DNA from 4 places in the Brevibacillus sp. MER 51 genome. Region 1 is predicted to be linked to each of the others. Evidence: riboswitches for the same ligand, from Rfam matches in the RefSeq annotation. Region 1 holds a riboswitch; each other region holds the start of a gene.
The links. A riboswitch is a leader RNA that binds a small molecule or an ion and turns the genes downstream of it on or off. The one in region 1 is predicted to bind cyclic di-GMP.

Region 1 (5,038 bases):
GTCGCCAGCTCATGGCTGTAGAGAGACGATGCAGAGGTACGGCCTACAACAATCGCATGTCCTTTGTGCAGCTTCACGCGTACGACACCCGTTACGTGTTTTTGCGTTTCTTCAATAAATGCCTGGACAGCATTACGAATTGGCGAATACCAGAGACCCTCGTAAATCACTTGCGCCAGTTTTTGCTCGACAATCGGTTTGAATTGAGCGACCTCACGAGGCTGGGTCAAGAATTCCAGCTCACGGTGCGCCAAAATCAAAGTAGTCGCCGCCGGTGTCTCGTAAACTTCACGAGATTTGATGCCCACCAAACGGTTTTCCACATGGTCGATACGGCCTACACCATGATTTCCAGCGATTTTGTTCAGCTTGAGAATCAACTCAGCCAGTGGGAGCTCTTCGCCGTTCAATGCAGTTGGCTTCCCTTGTACGAAAGTGATTTCAATTTCTTCTGCTTCGTCCGGTGCATCCGTGATCGACTTCGTCAGATCGTATGCACCTTCTGGAGGAGCAGCCCAAGGATCTTCCAGAACACCGCACTCGCAGCTTCTGCCCCACAGGTTTTGGTCAATGCTGTATGGATTGTCCAGATCGATTGGGATCGGGATATTGTTCTTTTTCGCATATTCGATCTCTTCGTCACGCGTCCAGCCCCATTCACGAACCGGCGCAACGATTTTGATATCCGGGTTCAGCGCTGTGAAGGAAACATCAAAGCGCACTTGGTCGTTTCCTTTTCCTGTGCAACCGTGTGCGACAGCTACCGCGCCTTCTTTTTCCGCGATTTCAACCAGCACGCGCGAAATCAGGTAACGCGACAGTGCAGACACCAATGGATATTTGCCTTCGTACATCGCGTTTGCCTTCAGGGCAGGCAATACGAATTCCTCTGCGAATGCATCTTTGGCATCCACTACGATTGATTTCAATGCCCCTACCTGCAATGCTTTTTTCTGTACGAAATCGAGGTCTTTCCCTTCCCCTACATCCAATGCAACTGCAATGACATCGTAGTTATACGTATCTTGCAACCATTTAATTGCTACCGATGTATCTAAACCGCCTGAATAGGCCAACACAATTTTTTCTTTTGCCATCATTCTCTCTCCCCGTTTCGAAGTTTCTCTTATGCGAGTAATTATACAAACGAACTAATAAAAATACAACCATTTTTCTTGTATATTTCTTGTGAATTCGCAGACAAAAACGGAGATGCAGAGAAATTATGCACTTCTCGTATAAAGCTTATCTTGTTTTTATGCATGCTCATCATCTGTTTATGCATAAACGTTTGCGTGATTAAAAGGGAAACTTATCCAGGGTAGCGAATGAGTGAAAGGAGGAATTCCATTAAGAGAAGGCTCTTGGAGGGATTATGAAAACAATTTATTTGGTCCGTCATTGTCAGGCTGCTGGCCAAGAACCCGATGCACTGCTCACGGAAAAGGGAGAAGTACAAGCTCGGGAGCTTGCCACCTTCTTCGCAGGTTCCCCCGTTGATCGAATCATTTCGAGTCCGTATCATCGGGCGGTTGCCACCATCCAGCCACTTGCACAGGAACGCGGAATCGTGATTGAAGAAGATACCCGTTTGGTCGAGCGCGTTCTTAGCGGAGTACCACGTGAGGATTGGTTCGAGCGGCTGCGCGATACGTTCGATGATCTGACTCTTGAATTCGAAGGTGGCGAATCCAGTCTTACTGCTATAAATCGGGCAAATTCGTTGCTCACTGAGATTTTGGCAGACGAGCATAAAGATATTGTGCTAGTCAGCCACGGATGCCTGCTGGCCTTGCTCATGAAATCAATGGATGACCGCTTTGGCTTTCACGATTGGGAGAAATTAAGCAATCCAGATGTCTTCAAGCTTACCTGCCATTTAGAATCCAGAGAGCTCGTCCGCATATGGTCGTAAACGAATAAAAACAGTTACAAGGGGCAGCTCATCTGATTGCCTCCTGTAACTGTTTTTGTGGGATGGACTCTATTCCGATAATGCTCTGTAATTCTTCGCACGGCAGTCGCTGAACGATTCTGATAAAATGCTCCGCCAATATCGGATCAAATTGGGTACCAGAACCCCGTCTGATTTCTTGAAGCGCTTCCTCCACGGGCAATCCTTTTCGATAAGGCCTGTCCGCAACCATCGCATCGAAAGCATCAGAAATGGCTAAAATTCTCGCCATCAGCGGAATCTCATCCCCGGCTAAACCATCCGGATATCCCCTGCCATCTATACGCTCATGATGGGAGCGAATCGCAGGAAGCAATTCATTGAACATCCCTGCTTGCAAAATGATTTCGTAGCCAATGACCGTGTGCTGCTTGATCTTGTCATACTCTTCGGGAGTGAGCTTTCCTTTTTTATTAAGGATTTCGTCTTCGATACCGATTTTTCCAATGTCGTGCAGGATTCCCCCGATATAAACATCCTCCACTTTTCGTTCGGCCAAACCAATATCTCTCGCAATTTCTCTTCCCCAGTAAGCTACACGCTGAGAATGTCCACTTGTGTATCGATCTCGTGCGTCAATGGAAGCAGCCATCGTCGTTAAGAAGTTGTGATTGAATGATTTGACCTCTTCTACTTTTTGCTGAAGCCTTTGAAGATTGTCATAGTAATGATGAAATACGTAGCTGATCGTAATAAACGCAATCATCATAGGAATTAGTGTTAACGGACCATATAACTCTACTAATCGTGAACCTACCCCGGCAAGAATCAAAAGCAACAAGTAAGTCGAGGTAAAGCCTTTTGCCATCATCTTTACGGTTCGCGCCCAGGTCATTTGGTGAAAATAGGAGATACCCAATCCACATAAAGTCAGGTTCACAAACCAATACACAACAGCCAAAAACAAATCGCTAATAATGGGAGAAACAGTTCCGAAGCCCTCGATCCAATCCTTCAAAAACGCTACTGTCCATATAGTCATTAACAATTGCCCAATGTTAATAATAGCTTTTAGCGGATTAAACCTTACCAGGAAAGCAATGATTAAAGATTCAATAACAGCAGCCCATACTCCGACCCAGACTCCGTACAACAAGATACCCGAAAAGATGACAGCATTGTTCACTGTTAAAATCGTATTAGATATACGCACGGGAGCAAAACAGGAAAAAATGGTCAGGAGGGTGTAGGTAGATATTACCCCCCAATGCTCACGAGCAGCCCATTCCGATGAAGATGTGTAAAAAATATAGATTGCTGCAATGACAAATCCAACCTGGACAACAATCCCTTTTATCCAAACCGCAAAATCAGTTTTTTGTCGCATAACTTTTACCTTCGCGAAGTTGTAGTAATGAAATCGGTTTATTCATCAATCGCTGAACAAGTAAAAAGGCACCTAACATAATAAAAATATCGCCGATGCTAATAATCCGAGGAATGAAAGATGGCATGTAAATGACATCCGTCAAAAACGGAAAATTTGAACTTTCCGTCAATACACTATGCTTGAAATTCGTTCCGTTTATAACTGGCTCTAAATCATAAGGAAGCTTTGCTGCTTGAACTAAATCGATTGGCATTTTTCCATTGTTAGACCAAATTGCAATCGCATTCAGAAACCAGCCGATTAAAAAAATCCGCATATCTTCAAATTCTCGATTAAAAACGAGGAAGGCCAAAATAAACACATACGCGATCGATATGAAAATGCCACCGATCGTAGGGAAGAAGGCTGCACAAGCCTGCAGCAATATGGTAACGATAAGAAGTTTCTTTTGGTTGAACTTAGGTAATTCTTTGATTCTTCCCCCTCGCAGCAATGCTACGAGAAAAGATAGGGCAATTACATCCAATAGCATGTTGTTTCCTCCAAGCTTGAAGAAAAAACACCACTCAGCCAAGCGGTGTTTGTTTCTCCAATACGCTTATTTATCCAATATGGAAGTTTGCAGAAGTAGCTGCTACGATTGCTACCACCATCATAATTGCCGCGAACCATTTTTTCATTTTCTTTTCCCCCCTTTAGGCATAGTGGAGAAAGCTGGCTTCGCTACTGTCCGTGATGCAGAGGCCAAGCGACCAAGTACAGCCCCTGCTCCCCTTTCCTTTTCCATTACGAAAAAGGTTGGATTCGCTACTGGCTCCATACGGACCAAGCGACCAGATACAGTCCGTACTTCTTCGCTTCTTTCCTACCTTTATTTTACACATAAGTGACAAAATTCGGCAATCATAGATTCATAGTCTATTGGATTTAATTCCGGCTAGTTCTATTTAACTAGAACTATGTTCACACCAGCGCCGCCAAAATCGCCTTTTGTGCGTGCAATCTATTTTCAGCCTGATCAAAAATGACAGAGCGCGATCCGTCGATAACCCCGGTCGTCACTTCCTCCCCACGATGTGCCGGCAAGCAGTGCAAGAAGAGATAATCACGATCTGCCGCTGCTACCAATTTTTCATTCACTTGATAGTCGGCAAATGCTTTCAATCGTACCTCATTTTCTTCTTCAAAACCCATACTAGTCCAAACGTCCGTGTATACAGCATCTGCCCCCATGACAGCCTCTATCGGATCGGTGGTCACCATCATTTTTCCACCGCTTTGTTTCGCGTACCCCGTAGCTTTTGCGACAATGGTTGCATCCATTTCGTAGCCTACCGGAGTTGCTACCCGCACATCCAGACCTAGCAGAGCTGCGCCCAGCACCAGTGAATTCGCCACGTTGTTGCCGTCTCCTACATAAGCGAGCTTGACTCCTTTCAGCTTGCCTTTATGTTCCCAGATCGTCAGCAGATCAGCCAAAGCCTGACAAGGATGGTACAGATCGGTCAAGCCATTGATAATAGGGATCGACGCGTGCTCGGCAAGCTCTTCTACATAGGAGTGGGAAAAGGTGCGAATCATGATGGCATCCACGTACCGAGAGAGAACTTTTGCTGTGTCGCTGATCGGCTCCCCACGTCCGAGCTGGAGCTCTTTTCCGCTCATGAACATTCCCAAGCCGCCCAACTGATGCATCCCTACTTCAAAGGAGACGCGGGTGCGGGTTGAAGCCTTGTCAAAGATCATCCCCAACG
Region 2 (5,038 bases), on a different contig from region 1:
GTGCAGGTTCAAATCTGTTCTTTTTTACGGTTCCCAGGTGCAGACCGACGCGCATGACCTTGAGCTTGTCCCAGTCGAGCTCGGGAGCAGGTGAGTAGTAGAGCTGCTCGCCAAATAAAAGAAAAGCAGCTTCATCTTCGAATGATTTGGAGAGCGCCGGGAGCGCTTCGACTGCGAACGTACGCCAGGCTGCCAGTGCTTCTTTTCGACCCGTCGGAGTTGATTTTGCTGCACGCTTTTCTTTACGCTTCCCGGAAGGTTCTTGAACCTCAGCGCTCTCGCTCTTTTGCAGCTTGGCGAGGTAATGACCTTCTCCCTGTAGACGATGCGGCCACAATCTGGCTGTCTGGGTGAGCTCCTCGTTTTGTGGCGACGCCCACTCGGGTTGGCCAGCAGAAAAGCAATCTGCATGTGGCAGCGAGATGATCTCAAATTCCGGGTGACGGTCCAGGAAGTTAACCAGGGACTGCTCATTTTCCAACGGAGCAAATGTGCAGGTGGAGTAGACCAACGTCCCGCCTGGCTTCAGCATTGCAGCGGCCGCCTCGAGAATATCACCTTGCATGACATGGCATTCCATTACTTTTGCAGGACTCCAGTCTTCGATTGCTTCGGGTAGCTTGCGAAACATTCCTTCGCCAGAGCATGGAGCGTCTACCAAAATTCGGTCAAAAAACTGGGGGAATCGCTCTTGCAAACGTTCAGGCGTTTCGTTGGTCACGACGGCATTGGTAACGCCGCAGCGCTCCAGGTTTTCTGACAAGGCTTTTGCTCGAACAGGATGGATCTCGTTTGCCACAAGCATTCCTTGTCCACGCAAAAACGCTGCAAGCTGCGTCGATTTCCCTCCTGGCGCTGCACATAGGTCGAGGATGCGCTCACCAGGTTGGGCACCGAGTGCTTCGGCAGCGGACATCGCGCTTGGCTCCTGCAAATAGTACATGCCGGCGGAGTGAAAAGGATGCTTGCCGGGACGAGCTGGCTCTTTGTAGCGAAATCCGTTTTCGCACCAAGGGACTGCTTCCAGAGCAAACGGCGAGATTTTCAAAAAATCGTCACGCCCTACCTTCAACGGATTGACCCGTAAGCCGTGTGTTACAGGCTGATCATAGGAGGAAACGAATGCCTCGAAATCGTGCCCGAGCAAGGTTTGCATGCGCTCGGTAAATGGTGTCGGTAAATTTTTTGTCATAACAGCCTCCGATGTCAGATTTTGGCCCCATGTGAAAGGAAAAGATAGAATCATGGCGAATCATAGAGAATGAGGTGAGAGCATTATGGAAGGATCCCGTGCAAAACGCTACCGCTCCCGGCGGAGGAATGACTCGGAAGTAAGCCGGTTTTGGATCATGGGGTTGCTGTTCTCACTGCTGGTGCTCGCTTTTGAATTCTTTATCGAAATACCCGCCGACGCAGATTGGCTGATCGATATGGAGATGGCTTTGTTTTCTGCCAGCTTTACATTGCTTGCCTTTTATCTGCTCGGACTTACCTTTGCCTTTTCACGCCACCAAAAGGCAGGGAAGATCAATCACCAAATCATCATCTATGTATGGTTGGGTGCGATCTTGTTTCACTTGTTCCTGCTCATCAGCAATTTGTCCAATCAGCATGTGTACAAGGCAGGGATCATTCTATTTTTAGGACCATTGTTTTTAACTGTCTACCATTTTATCACGTACTTGGCAGCTTTGCGCGAGGAGCGTGAGGAGCAGGAGGCAGCTACGACAGCTACGCTTGAGCGTACGGCCTACCAGATGATTCTGGAGGGTGGGCGTGTATACAGCGAGCTAAGTCGCCTGAAAACAGAATATCCAGAAGTGGAGCAAATGCTTCGTGCCAACGATTTTCACGATAAACTGGAGCGCTATGCTTTGGAAATGCAGCAGTATTTGCAGGCGAAGCATTTTGAGCGTAAAGACGTGGAGCTCTTGGAGGGTCACTATTATTTCTTGGAAAACTTGCTGAGCTTGGCGAAACAACATCCGGGAATAATCGAGTCCCGCGTATATAGCCGCCGAGGTGACAATTGATGGGTACAGAGGAGAGGGAAGCGGATGTTTTGGAAAAAAGACAAAGGCCTGGCAGATAAAGAGACAGCAGCGACGACAGCCACAACCACAATGACAGGACAGCAAGACGCTTGGAAACATGAGCTTCGCGATCTTTACGAACAGATGGGTGCGATCCTCAGTTCAAACCAGGCGATGAACGCCGAATCCGATCAAATGGTGCGACTGGTGACAAGGATGAAGCGTGTCGTAGATAATATCCAGGCCATTAACGAGCGGGATGATGAATCTGCGAGCCAGTTGTCGGTTCGAGGAGAGCGCCTGACAGACATCTGCAAACAATCGGTAGCGTGTGCAGATGAAGGCAAGAAGGCAATGACGGACGTTGTGCAGGTCATGAGCCTGCTCGACAAAGAATCGGTCCATACGTCCAAGTCCATGAGCCGCTTGGAAGAGAGCTCTTCGGAAATTACGAGCATCGTCAAGGTGATCAGCGACATTGCGAATCAGACCAACCTTCTCGCCCTGAATGCAGCGATAGAAGCGGCACGTGCAGGTGAACAAGGCCGAGGCTTCGCTGTCGTAGCGGATGAGGTACGGAAGCTGGCCGAGATGACAGCGAACTCGACCAAGACGATTGCAGAATTGATTGGCAAGATTCAGGAAGAAACAAAAGAAGCATTGTCTAACAGTGAAAAAAGCAGCAGTGCAATCAAAAATGGACTTTCTATCAGCAAGGATGCTGCACAGAAGACAGATCAGATCGTGAACGCTTTCCAGGTACTGAACGTCGAAGTGTCGGGTGTGATGGAAATCATCGCGCATCAAAAGCGATTTGCTGATGATGTGTCCCAGCAGGTAAGTGATGCAAAGGGCTTGCTGGACGAGCTGAATGAAGGCTTGACCAAGCACATAAGGGACGCCAACGCGACAGAGCAAATGCTCGCGACGAGCGTAAAGAATGTCAAATCGTTATTGTGAGCATAAGGAAGAAGAACCAGGAGTCCGTATCCAAGCGATGCGGGCTTTTTGATATTTGTTACTTCCTTTCACGAAATATTTACATGTTTTCGTTTGACTATTAGGAATAGAGTACTATAATCAAAGTATCATTCTCCATATCTTTCCTTTTTTCGACAAAATCATATCGGCATTCGCTATGAATGGGCAAACCCATTGAAAAGTGGGGACGCAAAGCCACGGGCCTAATGTACACGTTACGATGGCAGCCGGGTTGCCAACGAGCAGTGTATTTTGCTGTTTTAGTTTTACGGCTCCTTTCATGCGAAAGGGGCCTATTACCTTTACAAAAGGGAGAGGTTGTAGCATGTCAATCCTGCAAACATTGGACAAGCAGTACATCAATGGGGAGTGGCGCGACGGGCTGGGCGCGAAGACATTGCAAGATATCAACCCTTACAATGGGGAAGTCATCGCAGAATTCAAAATGGCAAATCTGGAGGATATCGACGCGGCTTACAAGGCGGCAGCCCACGCGAAAAAAGAGTGGGACGAAGTGAATGCTTATACCAAATCCCGAATGTTGGAGCGTGCTGTTCACTATATCGAAGAGCATGAAGAAGAAATCATTCAGATCATCATTCGTGAATTGGGCGGAACCCGATTGAAAGCGTTTTTTGAGATCGGGCTTGTGAAGGATATTATTCGCGAGGCGGCTACCTTCCCAGTGCGGATGGAAGGAAAAATTCTGCCTTCTCCCGTAGACGGAAAAGAAAACCGCTTGTATCGGATTCCCGCAGGAGTTGTCGGCGTCATCAGTCCGTTCAACTTCCCCTTCTATCTGTCGATGAAGTCCGTAGCTCCAGCTCTTGGCGCGGGCAACGGTGTCGTCCTCAAACCACATGAGCACACGCCAATCACGGGTGGGACTCTCATCGCGAAAATTTTTGAAGAAGTAGGTCTGCCCAAAGGCTTGATTAACGTCGTAGTGACGGATATCGCTGAAATTGGCGATGGTTTTGTCTCCCACCCGATTCCGCGCATCCTTTCGTTTACAGGGTCTAGCCAAGTTGGGAGCCATATCGCGCAGGTGGCAGCGAAGCATTTCAAAAAGGCGATTTTGGAGCTGGGCGGCAATAGTGCGCTGATCGTTTTGGAGGATGCGGATCTCCAGTATGCCGTCAATGCAGCAGTATTCAGCCGTTTTACCCACCAAGGTCAGATTTGCATGTCAGCTAACCGGGTTCTGGTTCACCAAGATGTATACGATAAATTCCTCGATTTGTACGTGGAAAAAGTATCTGGACTCAAGGTAGGAGACCCGAATGATCCTGACACGGTAATCGGTCCACTCATCAATCAACGGCAAGTCGCCAATCTGATGGCAACGATCGATGAGGCGATACGCGAAGGAGCCGTTCCTGCACTGAAAGGGGAAGTAAAAGGAAACGTGGTCGAACCGATTGTTTTGACAGGAGTGACCACAGACATGTCGATTGCATCCAAAGAGCTGTTTGGTCCGGCTGTTTGCATCATGTCGTTTGCTTCCGAGGAAGAAGCGATTCGCATGGCGAACGAGACACCATTTGGGTTGTCCGGGGCAATTCACACCCGTGATCTGGAGAGAGGTGCCGAGATGGCCAAGCGCATTGAGACCGGCATGATTCACATCAACGATGGAACGATCAATGACGAGCCAATCGTGGCGTTCGGCGGTGAAAAGCACTCCGGGTTGGGACGATTGAATGGTCAATGGAGCTTAGAAGAGTTTACTACGCTGAAATGGATTTCGGTTCAGCACAAGAAGCGTCAATTTCCGTACTAATGCCAGCAAAATATAGAGGTGAAGAGGGTCATGAACGGATACGAAGAATGGAACGAAACAGAGGCTTCCGAAAAGGGGAAAAACGCAGAACTGCTCGAGGCTTTCATCAAGGTTGCCCCCTATTTAAATGATTTGCTTTCCGATGACATTACCATTGGGGTCTACGACACGGAAAAGCTATTGTGCAATGTACCTGCCCAAACATTTGCACTGCAAGTCAAGCCTGGTGATCCACTCCAGG
Region 3 (5,038 bases), on a different contig from region 1:
GATTCTGTAGGGAATTGGTTGAACGATGCGAGTAAATCACAACCAGACTGGGTGACACAGCTTTGTGACGAGTGGCTAAAAACCTCTGATACAAAGGAAACAAAAAGAATTATCACCAAAGCGAAAAGAACGATCCTGAAAAGTCGCACTGAACAGAAATGATGAACCGAATCACACATTTATCCCAATTTTATTTGTTGAATTCATTATCCGAGGAAAGTTTGCGCTTAATTGATCAATTAACCTCTCTAACCCCTTTTCCCAAAAATACGTGCATTCAAACACCAGAAACTTTTTCAGAAGGCTTCTACTTCATCAAACAGGGAAAGGTACGTTTATATAAAGTAAATCGGGATGGTCGGCAGTTCACATTCGATATCCTCGGGGAAGGCAATGTGTTTGGAGAAGTGGATCTCCTCTCATTAGGTACAAGGGAGATGTATATAGAAGCCATCGAAGACTGCCTCATTTGTAGAATGAGCAAAGCAAAATTTGAAAGCTACATCATTGAACATCCGCAACTGATGATGAAGATCATGAAGATCATTAGCGATAGAATGGTTTCGATCAGCCAAGCAGCCGAAAATCTTGCCCTTCTCCCTTTACAAGATCGCATTATTTCCACGTTGGTAAAGCTTGCCGATCAATTTGGCAATCCTAACAGTTCGGCGTTTCAACAAATTGACTTACCTCTTTCCCATCAAGAAATCGCCAATTTTGTTGGGGCATCCAGGGAAGCTGTGACGGTAGCATTACGTGCTTTAGCAAGAGAAGAACTGATTCAAACAGGCTTTAAATCTATTTCTATTCAGCGGGACAGGATTTTGAAGAAAATGTAATCCAGTTTACATCTTTCGCTCAAAAAGAAAGATATCGTAAAGCCATGGCTTCTACTATTCTTTCGAAAAAGAGGGGAACGACATATGGATAAACCACATTTTCAGAGCCTGCGCGAAGAGCTAGATTTTACAACCATTCAAATAGCAGACTTCCTCACCCGTGAAGTAACAGATGCATTTACAAGATCAATCGAGGAGCTGCGGACCTCTGAACTGGCAAAGGGCTTGCCGATTGGTTCGATTGCGCCTGATTTCACGTTGAACGATCACACTGGCAAGAACATTACCTTGTCGGAAGAAATCATAAAAGGTCCTGTCGTCCTCACATTTTTCCGTGGATCATGGTGCCCCTACTGCAATTTGGAGATGCTAGCGTACCAAAAACAGCTCGATACGATAACCTCTCTGGGTGCTCAATTGTTTGCCATTAGTCCACAATCTCCTGCACACTCTCTTACTATGCAAGAGAACAATCGTCTGAGCTTCCCCGTGTTATGCGATACCAATAATCAGGTAGCAGAAAAATACAGACTCATATTCAGACTGCCTGAGTATTTACATGATACCTACCGATCATTGGATATCGATCTCAATCATTTTAATAGCGACGATTCCTGGACACTCCCCATACCGGCTACTTATATCCTCGATAACCAGGGCGTAATCCGGTCAGTATCCTTAGATCCTGACTACAAAAAGCGAATGGAGCCTACTGAAGTTATAGACATTCTGCGCACCCTAACCTAACGCCATACTCCCTACTTAATGAAGAACCAGTTGATACGGCAACTGGTTTTTCCGTACGTTCATATATTATGAACAATTAGTTACTTCTCCCTACCAAAACTTGACACAGCTAATACAAATGGCTTATATTTTGCATGATTATGTCTAGCAATTTTCGACACACTTTTACAATTTTTGCTAAAAAATGCAAAAGGCAAAGTCATCGAAAGGTGGCGACGCAAAACCACGGGTCTACAGTCTTTGACCATGATAGCCGGGTTGCCATCATCTTGAGACCATTTTTTCGATGTTGGTAGCTTCGGTTGTTCCATTTCGTTGGAACGGCCTTTTTTTGTGTTTCGTTTTTTGAAAGGAGGATGAAAGCACTTTCATTTTTGCAACAGATGGAAAAACATAACTTTTGGGACGTCAAACATACACAACACGGTAATCAGAAAATGATGGAGTGGGGAAGTTATGTACAAACTAGTAGAAACCGTACAAGAGTTAGCCAAATTTCATGAAATCAAGGAAACAGTATGGACAAGCATGGGCTTCGAGATGGAGTACGCGAAAGAAGGCTCGGCTCAGTTCCTCTTAATCGCCGAAGATGGTGAAGCAGGTGGAACATTTGAAATGACGCCCTTTTCCAAATCAAGTGCTTATATGAAATCACTTTTTCAGGATGTTGTTACAGAAGATATGAAAGTAATGGAGGTAGACAGTCTCGCTGTTCTGCCGAAATACCGAGGACAACTGGGGCAAAAAGGAATTTGCCTGATGATAGATTACGCTGAAAAGCATGGTTATACCCACGCTATCGGGGTAGCAGATCCGACCTTTTTTAAATTTATTAACACGAAGTATCAAGTAAAAGCAACTCAGACCAAAGATATCGTCTTTTACAAAGGGGCCGATGCTATTCCGACCCTTTTCCATCTAAAAGATGTCTATGACAATAAGCATGATCCGAAATATTCCTGGTACAATACGTCGTCATCCAACCAAGTAAAAGTCGAGGTAGGTGGGTAACATGGATAACATGGATAAAATTGATTTATTGAGAAGAAGAAACAATTGGGTCGTAATCGTATTCGCAAGTATTATTACGGTTGTTCAGGTCTTAAACCTCTTTCTAGGCGTTTCGTACACATTCGTTTTCACAATTCTGGGTATTTTGTATGGCGTACTGGCACCTTTTGCTTACATCTCCAATCGCCCGAGCTTCCGTGAAAAAGCAGCGCCCTTCATGAAGTTCTTTAACTTCGCCGTAATCGGGATCTTCATGTTCATCGTAGTCGGACTGGACCCGCATATGATCAATATCATGACCATTATGTTCTTCGTAGCAGTCATGGGGATTTATCAAGACCGACTCATCAATATTTTGACGATTGTATCGACATTGGGCATTGTCTCTTATTACTTCCTGACACAAAGAGAAACGATTTTCCATTCGACAAGCAATCTCGATCTGATGTACTTCCTGCTCACCTTCTGCTTTGTCTCTATCACGAGCATGATGCATGCTGTATTCAATAACAAGTTGCAAGAGGAAAGTGAGCAACAGAAGCAAGAAGCGATTGCCTCGAAGGAATCGTTGCAACGTGTTCTGGATAAGATCAATGAATCACTCACCTCTATGCAAGACTATCAAGAGAATTTGAACAAGGTAACGGACGGTGTCAATGTTCGCGCTGTCGAAACCGTCGCTTCCCTGCAAGACATCATGGAGTCCTTTACTGTCCAGACCAGCAATACAGACGAGCTGCGTCGGGAAATGAGCTCGACGAATTTGCAAGTTGAGGACATGACCCGCTCTGTCACAGAGATGCATGAGTACGTAGAATCGACCAAGGAAGCCACTAGCGAAAGTGGAAAACGCATTGGCAACATCGGTAATGACTTTGAACGATTCATCAAGGACATCCAAGGTACGAACCAGCTAATCCAAGAGCTCAATAAAGAAACCGAATCGATTGGAAAAATCATCCAAACCATTTCCGAGATTTCTGCACAGACCAATCTGTTGGCACTCAATGCCACGATTGAAGCGTCTCGCGCAGGCGAACACGGCCGAGGATTTGCTGTCGTCGCAGATGAAGTACGCAAGCTGGCAGAATCCTCCAAGCTATCGTCCGAGTCGATCTCGAGCCTGCTCATGACCATCCGCGAAAAAATGAAGCTCGTATCGGATATGATTTCCGAGTCGCAGACTTCTTTTGAGAAAAATAGCGAGGGCATTCTCGAAGTACAAGAAATGTTCACCAATGTAGACAACTACATGCAAAACTTCGCAGATAAAACGAAAAACCTGCAAGAGTTCATCGTCCATGTTCACAGCATGATTCAGGAAGTCGGCGCAAAAGTAGAAGTCAACGCAGATATTACCGACAAGAACAAAGAGAGCCTGGAAGAAGTGCTTGTGCTCGTTTCTGAGCAAAAAGACGAAGTCGTTAAGGTTTCTGGCGGCTTTGAGAAAATTGAACAGCAGATGCGTGGTCTCCATATGTAATCTTCCTGCAACCGCCTTTCACTGGCGGTTGTTTTCTTTTCTCATTTTGTAACCGAACAGGCATACAATAGAAATATTCTGATATTTACGCTTTAAAAGGAGGCACATCATTGATGGATGCAAGAATCGAAACCAAAACGATTCAGACCGATCGATTGCTCGTTTCCTACCTGACAGCAGGCGTACCGGAAGGAGAACCGCTTCTCCTCATTCACGGCAATGCATCAGCCAACCTGTTCTGGGATGATACCATTGCAGCTCTATGTGACCAGTACCGTCTGTATGCACCTGATATGCGTGGCTATGGAGCAAGTGAAGCATTGCCCATTGATGCGACACGCGGTTTGCGAGACTGGTCGGATGACCTTCATTCGTTTATTCGGGCATTGGACTTGCCAACGCCCATCCATCTTGCCGGCTGGTCGTTGGGTGGCGGGATCGCGATGCAGTTTGCCATCGATCACCCGCAGGAAGTCCGCTCTCTGATTCTCATCGCCCCCATGTCCCCTTACGGCTTTGGTGGAACCAAAGATATAGCTGGTACCCCGTGCTACAGCAGTTTCTCAGGCTCGGGTGGGGGAGCCGCCAACTCTGAGCTGGTCAAAAGGATTGCAGCCAAAGATATAGGCAATGAATCTCCCTCCAGTCCTCGCAATGTCATGAATCAGCTTTATTTCAAGCCCCCATTCCAAGTTGGCCCAGAGCAGGAAGACCGTTATGTGAACGCAATACTCTCTACGAGAATAGGAGAGGACTTTTACCCCGGTGCCTTTGAATACGTAAACGATTGGCCCAGTGTTGCTCCCGGAACGACAGGGATTACGAATGCGATTTCTCCCAAATACGTAAATTTGTCCGGTATTGTCCAGATGGAGCCGAAGTGTCCGATTTTATGGATTCGCGGTGCGGATGATGCCATTGTCTCGGATCAGTCGCTGGCTGATTTCGGTACGCTGGG
Region 4 (5,038 bases), 310 kb from region 1:
TTCCTGATGTCATGAGCATAGTTGCAGCGAGTGTGCTCGCCAAGATTGTTTTTGTGAATTTTTTCATCTGGGTTCTCCTCCTGTTAAACGGTAATGAATTTAGTTAGTAGAAACAAACTCCATCATCCCCTAATGGCATCCCCCCTTTCAAAGAAGAGGACTTACAACCTGTAGAGCTGCTTCTTATACAGTAAACCTACCGATTCCTTGCTGTAATTCTTCTGCCACTGCATTCAAATGCTCGACAGACTGGCCAATTTCCTGGATGGCTTGAAGCTGCTCTTCGGTTGCCTTTGCCACTGTTTGCGCGTCGAGTGAAGCATGTTTTGCAATGTTATGCATTTCATCTACAGAAGCACTCACTTGTTGGGAACCTGCTGACATTTGTTCTGACGCGGCGGATACTTCCAAAATGTGCGCAGCAACGTTCCGGGAAGATTCCAAAATATGCCCAAAGATTTCGCGAACCTCTTCGACCAGTTGAATACCTTGCTGTGCGTTTTGGTTGCCCGCTGTCATGACCTCTACTGCGTGACGAGTATCCTGTTGGATTTCCCCGATCAGCATCGCGATTTTGGATGCGGATTCCTCGGATTGGTTCGCCAGTTTTTTTACTTCACCCGCAACTACAGCAAACCCACGTCCATGCTCGCCTGCACGTGCCGCCTCAATCGAAGCGTTCAAGGCAAGCAAATTAATTTGTGAGGTCAATTGACTGATCGTATCGAGAATGCCTTCGATTTCTTTGGAGCGATTGTTGAGCTGTTCAATGGCTACTGTCGCCTTCGATGTTCCCTCGCCAATGCTTCCCATCTGGAGAACTGCCTGCTCTACCACAGCAGTTCCTTGTTCTGCCTGCTCTGTTGCTATCTGGGCAGCCTCAGAAACATGTGCAGACGTCTCCGCGATTTTCACGATGCCTGCTGCCATGTCAGTCATCGACAATGCGACTTCCTGCGAGCTGGCTGCCTGCGCCTCTGCTCCCTCAGAAATCTGTGCAATAGACAAGCCGATTTGGTTGATGTTTTCTGTCGCCTGCTTAATACCTTCAGATACTTCCTGACTAAAACGCTGTACTTGATCAGACGACAGTGATACGTCTTCAATCAAATTTTTCAAGTGCGATACCGTCTGGTTAAAGTCACGGGACAGAACCGCAATCTCGTCTTTTCCGTCAACCGTTACGGTCTCTTTCAAGTTGCCCTGCGCCACTACATTTACGGCGTGATTCAGACGCTCAATTGGTTTCACCATGCGTACAGCCAAGAAATAAACGAGGACAACCCCAATTGCCAATACGATGAGGGAAATAACCATCAATCGGACTGACAGTTGATCGACAGGGGCATGCAGCTCTGCTACGGGTGCAGTGATGTATATACCCCAGTTCAAATTGGTAGGAGCATACGAAGCAAATCGCTCTGTATTCTCGTAATTATATTGGGCAATTCCATGCTTCCCTTGCTTGATGTCTTCAAAGCCAGTCTGAAGTTCAAGAATACCCATATTGAGAATCGATTCCTTCAGAATGAACTCGCTGTTCGGATGATAAATAAATGTTCCTGTTTTGCTTACTAAAAAGGCGTAGCCTGATTGACCAAATTTCTCTTCGGACACCTTTTTTTGGATCTCATTGATAGGAATCGTAGAACCGATATAACCGTATTGACGATTGTCCTTCATCAACGGAACGACAAGGGTCACGATGTTATTCCCTGTGCGCTTCGAAACAACTGGCTCTGAGACAACAACCTTTCCTTCCCCTTTGCTGGCTTCCTTAATGTGCGGACGATCCGAGATATCAGTCACTTCACCCTTGAAATTGATCACATTCTTTCCGCTTAAATCATGCGAAAAGAAGAACGTCTCAAACTCGGGGTTTTTCTTTTGGGCCTCTTGAATGAGTTTCAGGTCATACTCGGCATTTTGATCAGCCGACATCAACCCTCCCACTGCTCTTACAATTTCAATTTTTTCTTTAAAGAAACCATCGATACGAATCGAGAGATTGTTAGCTGACAACTCAGCTTCTTTGTCCAGACTGTCTGCCAAAAGATTGGAAGCACTCCAATAGCTTGCACCGCAAACCGTACCCAAACTTATCAACAACAGCAGGCACAAAACGATAATTAGCTTATTCTTCAAACTATTTTTCATACCGAATCCCTTCTCCCTTCTCTTTTTTCAACAAAAAAAAGACTGCCCACCGACAGCCCATCATGACTACGGTATGGCAACCCGGCTGTCCTAGCTGCGAAAGTCACTTGACTCTCGACCTTAGACCCGTGGCTTTGCGTCCCTGCCTTTCAGCAAGTTTGCCTTTGTCATTCCTTGTTGTTTTTCAATTAAGTTCACATTTTTCAATCTCACCTTTCTTTTCCCATAACTTTCCGATAATAAACCTCAAAAATACAAAAAAAGCTGACAACCTTTTACAGTTGTCAGCTTTTTGTCAAACTTTTTGACTAGCTTAATCCGATCACTTGGCCATCCACGTCTACATATAACGATTCAGCAGCCGGCTTTTTCGGGAGGCCTGGCATGGTAACCAAGCTACCAGTCAGTGCCACAATAAAACCAGCTCCTGCTGATATGCGCACTTCACTCACTTGGATCGTGAAGTCAACAGGTGCTCCCAGCAGATCAGCGCGATCCGTAAAGGAGTACGGGGTTTTCGCCATGCACACAGGCAGATGGGACATGCCCATTTCTTCTACCTTTTGGATCGTTTTTAATGCCAGCGGCGAAAAGACAACCCCTGATCCACGGTATACTTCTTTTACGACTGTCTCAATCTTGTCTTTTATGCTGAGGTTATCTTCATACAAGAATCGGAAGGATGAAGGCCGCTCTGCTGCACGAGCCACTTTTTCAGCAAGCTCGACACCACCTGCTCCGCCTTCTGCCCATACTTTGGACAGCGCCGCTTCGGCTCCGGCCGCTTGGCACAGCGCAATGACGGCATCCACCTCTGCCTGGGTATCTGTCGCAAAATGATTGATCGCCACCACTGCTGGCACACCGAACTTTTGCAGGTTTTCCAGATGGCGCTTGACGTTTTCGAAGCCTTTTTCCAGAGCAGACAAGTTCTCCTCTGCCAGATCAGGTACTTTTACCCCGCCGTTGTATTTCAACGAGCGAACTGTAATGACCACGACAGCAGCCGATGGAGTCAGACCTGCTTTTCTGCATTTGATGTCAAAAAACTTCTCAGCCCCCAGGTCGGCACCAAAGCCAGCCTCTGTTACAACGTAATCTGCCAGCTTCAAAGCCATCTTGGTTCCGATCACGCTGCTGCACCCATGAGCGATATTGGCAAAAGGTCCTCCGTGAATGATGACCGGAGTTCCTTCGATTGTCTGTACGAGATTGGGCTTGATGGCTTCCTTCAAGAGAACGCACATCGCATCGACCGCGTTGATTTCCTCTGCCCGTACAGGCTGATCATCGAAATCATAGCCAATAATGATCTGGTTCAATCGCTCGCGCAAGTCCGCCAGATTCTCACTCAGGCATAAGATTGCCATGATTTCCGAAGCAGTTGTAATCATGAAGCCATCTTCACGCGTCATCCCGTTGCCGTCACCCAGACCAACCACGATGTTACGCAGTGCACGGTCATTCATGTCCATGGCTCGTTTCCAGACGATTTTCTTTGGATTGAGCCCACGCGGATTACCGTGGAAAATATGATTGTCGATCATCGCTGCCAACAAGTTATGTGCAGCTGTAATCGCATGAATGTCCCCTGTAAAATGCAGGTTAATTTCGTCAGCCGGGAGAATTTGTGCTTGGCCGCTTCCAGTTGCGCCTCCTTTGATCCCCATGCAAGGACCCAAGGACGGCTCGCGAAGCGCTGCCATTGTTTTCTTCCCCAGATGATTTAATGCTTGTGACAAACCAATCGTCGTGAGTGTCTTACCTGCTCCCGCCGGGTTAGGGTTCATCGCTGTAACAAGAATCAGTTTGCCATCAGGGCGATCCTTCACTTGCTCCCATAGCTCATCTGATAGTTTGGCTTTATATTTTCCGTATAGCTCCAAATGCTGTTCTTCGATACCTGCAATCTTGGCAATTTCAACAATAGACTTCATTTTTGCCTCCCTGCCACACCAGAATGTAATGCACCAGTTACCAATCTTCTACATTCTGCATAATCATCCTTTCTCCTCTCCTCTTCGACACATTACGCAAAAGAAAAAGCCCACATTCCGACAAACGTTCAGAATGCAGGCCCTCTGTTATTTACCGAAAATTTTCCCCGGATTCAAAATACCGTTTGGGTCCATCACTTGCTTCATAGCTTGCATGACGTCCAGTGCTTCTCCGTGTTCCTTGCGCTGGTATTTGATTTTCCCCACCCCCACACCATGTTCGCCTGTGCAGGTTCCTCCCCGACTCAATGCGTACTCCACCAGATGGGCATTTACTCCCTCGGCACGCGCCACTTCTTCGGGGTCATTCAGGTCGATCATCAGGATAGCGTGATAGTTCCCATCCCCGACATGCCCTGCAATCGCTCCATCCAGCCCAGCGCGATCAATGGCTTGCCGGGCGTCAACAACAGCTCCTGCCAGCTCGGAAATCGGCAAGCAAACATCTGTTACCATCAGCTTTTTCCCGGGGGATTTGTGCAGGAAGGCATACGCCAGGTTATGACGAGCGTCCCAGAGCTGCGTCCGCGCCTTCGAATCGGTTTCAAAAAGAAACTGCGTGCAGCCATGTCCATTGGCGATGCTCTTCGCAAAGTCGATATCATACGCGAGCCCTTGTTCACTGCCATGGAACTCGATAAACAGCGTCGGTGCTTCCGGGTAGCTCGTTTCTTTGTACAGATTCACTTGTTGGATGGAACGTTCATCAACCAGCTCGATTCTCGCCACCTGAATACCCGCGCCGAGAATATCTACGACGGTATCGACAGCATCCTGAACAGAAGGGAAGCTGGCACGCGCAGCCGTTGTCGCCTCAGGGATGCCGTAAACACGCAAGGTCAGCTCTGTAAATACACCAAGTGTTCCTTCCGACCCGACAAACA

Region 2: another riboswitch for cyclic di-GMP. It lies ahead of yfmT (benzaldehyde dehydrogenase); the one in region 1 lies ahead of M3630_RS15700 (DUF5317 domain-containing protein).
Region 3: another riboswitch for cyclic di-GMP. It lies ahead of M3630_RS29405 (GNAT family N-acetyltransferase); the one in region 1 lies ahead of M3630_RS15700 (DUF5317 domain-containing protein).
Region 4: another riboswitch for cyclic di-GMP. It lies ahead of M3630_RS14320 (methyl-accepting chemotaxis protein); the one in region 1 lies ahead of M3630_RS15700 (DUF5317 domain-containing protein).

The regions. Positions count from the first base shown of each region.
Region 1 is NZ_JAMAUS010000006.1:350,618-355,655, reverse strand. It holds gene M3630_RS15715 (argininosuccinate synthase) at 1-1,097, opposite strand, end outside; gene M3630_RS15710 (histidine phosphatase family protein) at 1,376-1,915, shown strand; gene M3630_RS15705 (HD-GYP domain-containing protein) at 1,944-3,281, opposite strand; gene M3630_RS15700 (DUF5317 domain-containing protein) at 3,265-3,816, opposite strand; cyclic di-GMP riboswitch class II at 4,072-4,152, opposite strand; gene argF (ornithine carbamoyltransferase) at 4,248-5,038, opposite strand, start outside.
Region 2 is NZ_JAMAUS010000004.1:223,216-228,253, forward strand. It holds gene M3630_RS10775 (RsmB/NOP family class I SAM-dependent RNA methyltransferase) at 1-1,192, opposite strand, end outside; gene M3630_RS10780 (hypothetical protein) at 1,278-2,033, shown strand; gene M3630_RS10785 (methyl-accepting chemotaxis protein) at 2,058-2,993, shown strand; cyclic di-GMP riboswitch class I at 3,169-3,254, shown strand; gene yfmT (benzaldehyde dehydrogenase) at 3,340-4,797, shown strand; gene M3630_RS10795 (methyl-accepting chemotaxis protein) at 4,828-5,038, shown strand, end outside.
Region 3 is NZ_JAMAUS010000027.1:23,980-29,017, forward strand. It holds gene M3630_RS29390 (DNA alkylation repair protein) at 1-162, shown strand, start outside; gene M3630_RS29395 (Crp/Fnr family transcriptional regulator) at 162-839, shown strand; gene M3630_RS29400 (peroxiredoxin-like family protein) at 924-1,586, shown strand; cyclic di-GMP riboswitch class I at 1,769-1,852, shown strand; gene M3630_RS29405 (GNAT family N-acetyltransferase) at 2,043-2,597, shown strand; gene M3630_RS29410 (methyl-accepting chemotaxis protein) at 2,590-4,080, shown strand; gene M3630_RS29415 (alpha/beta hydrolase) at 4,194-5,038, shown strand, end outside.
Region 4 is NZ_JAMAUS010000006.1:41,041-46,078, reverse strand. It holds gene M3630_RS14325 (transporter substrate-binding domain-containing protein) at 1-67, opposite strand, end outside; gene M3630_RS14320 (methyl-accepting chemotaxis protein) at 184-2,157, opposite strand; cyclic di-GMP riboswitch class I at 2,230-2,330, opposite strand; gene M3630_RS14315 (formate--tetrahydrofolate ligase) at 2,466-4,094, opposite strand; gene M3630_RS14310 (FAD-binding oxidoreductase) at 4,242-5,038, opposite strand, start outside.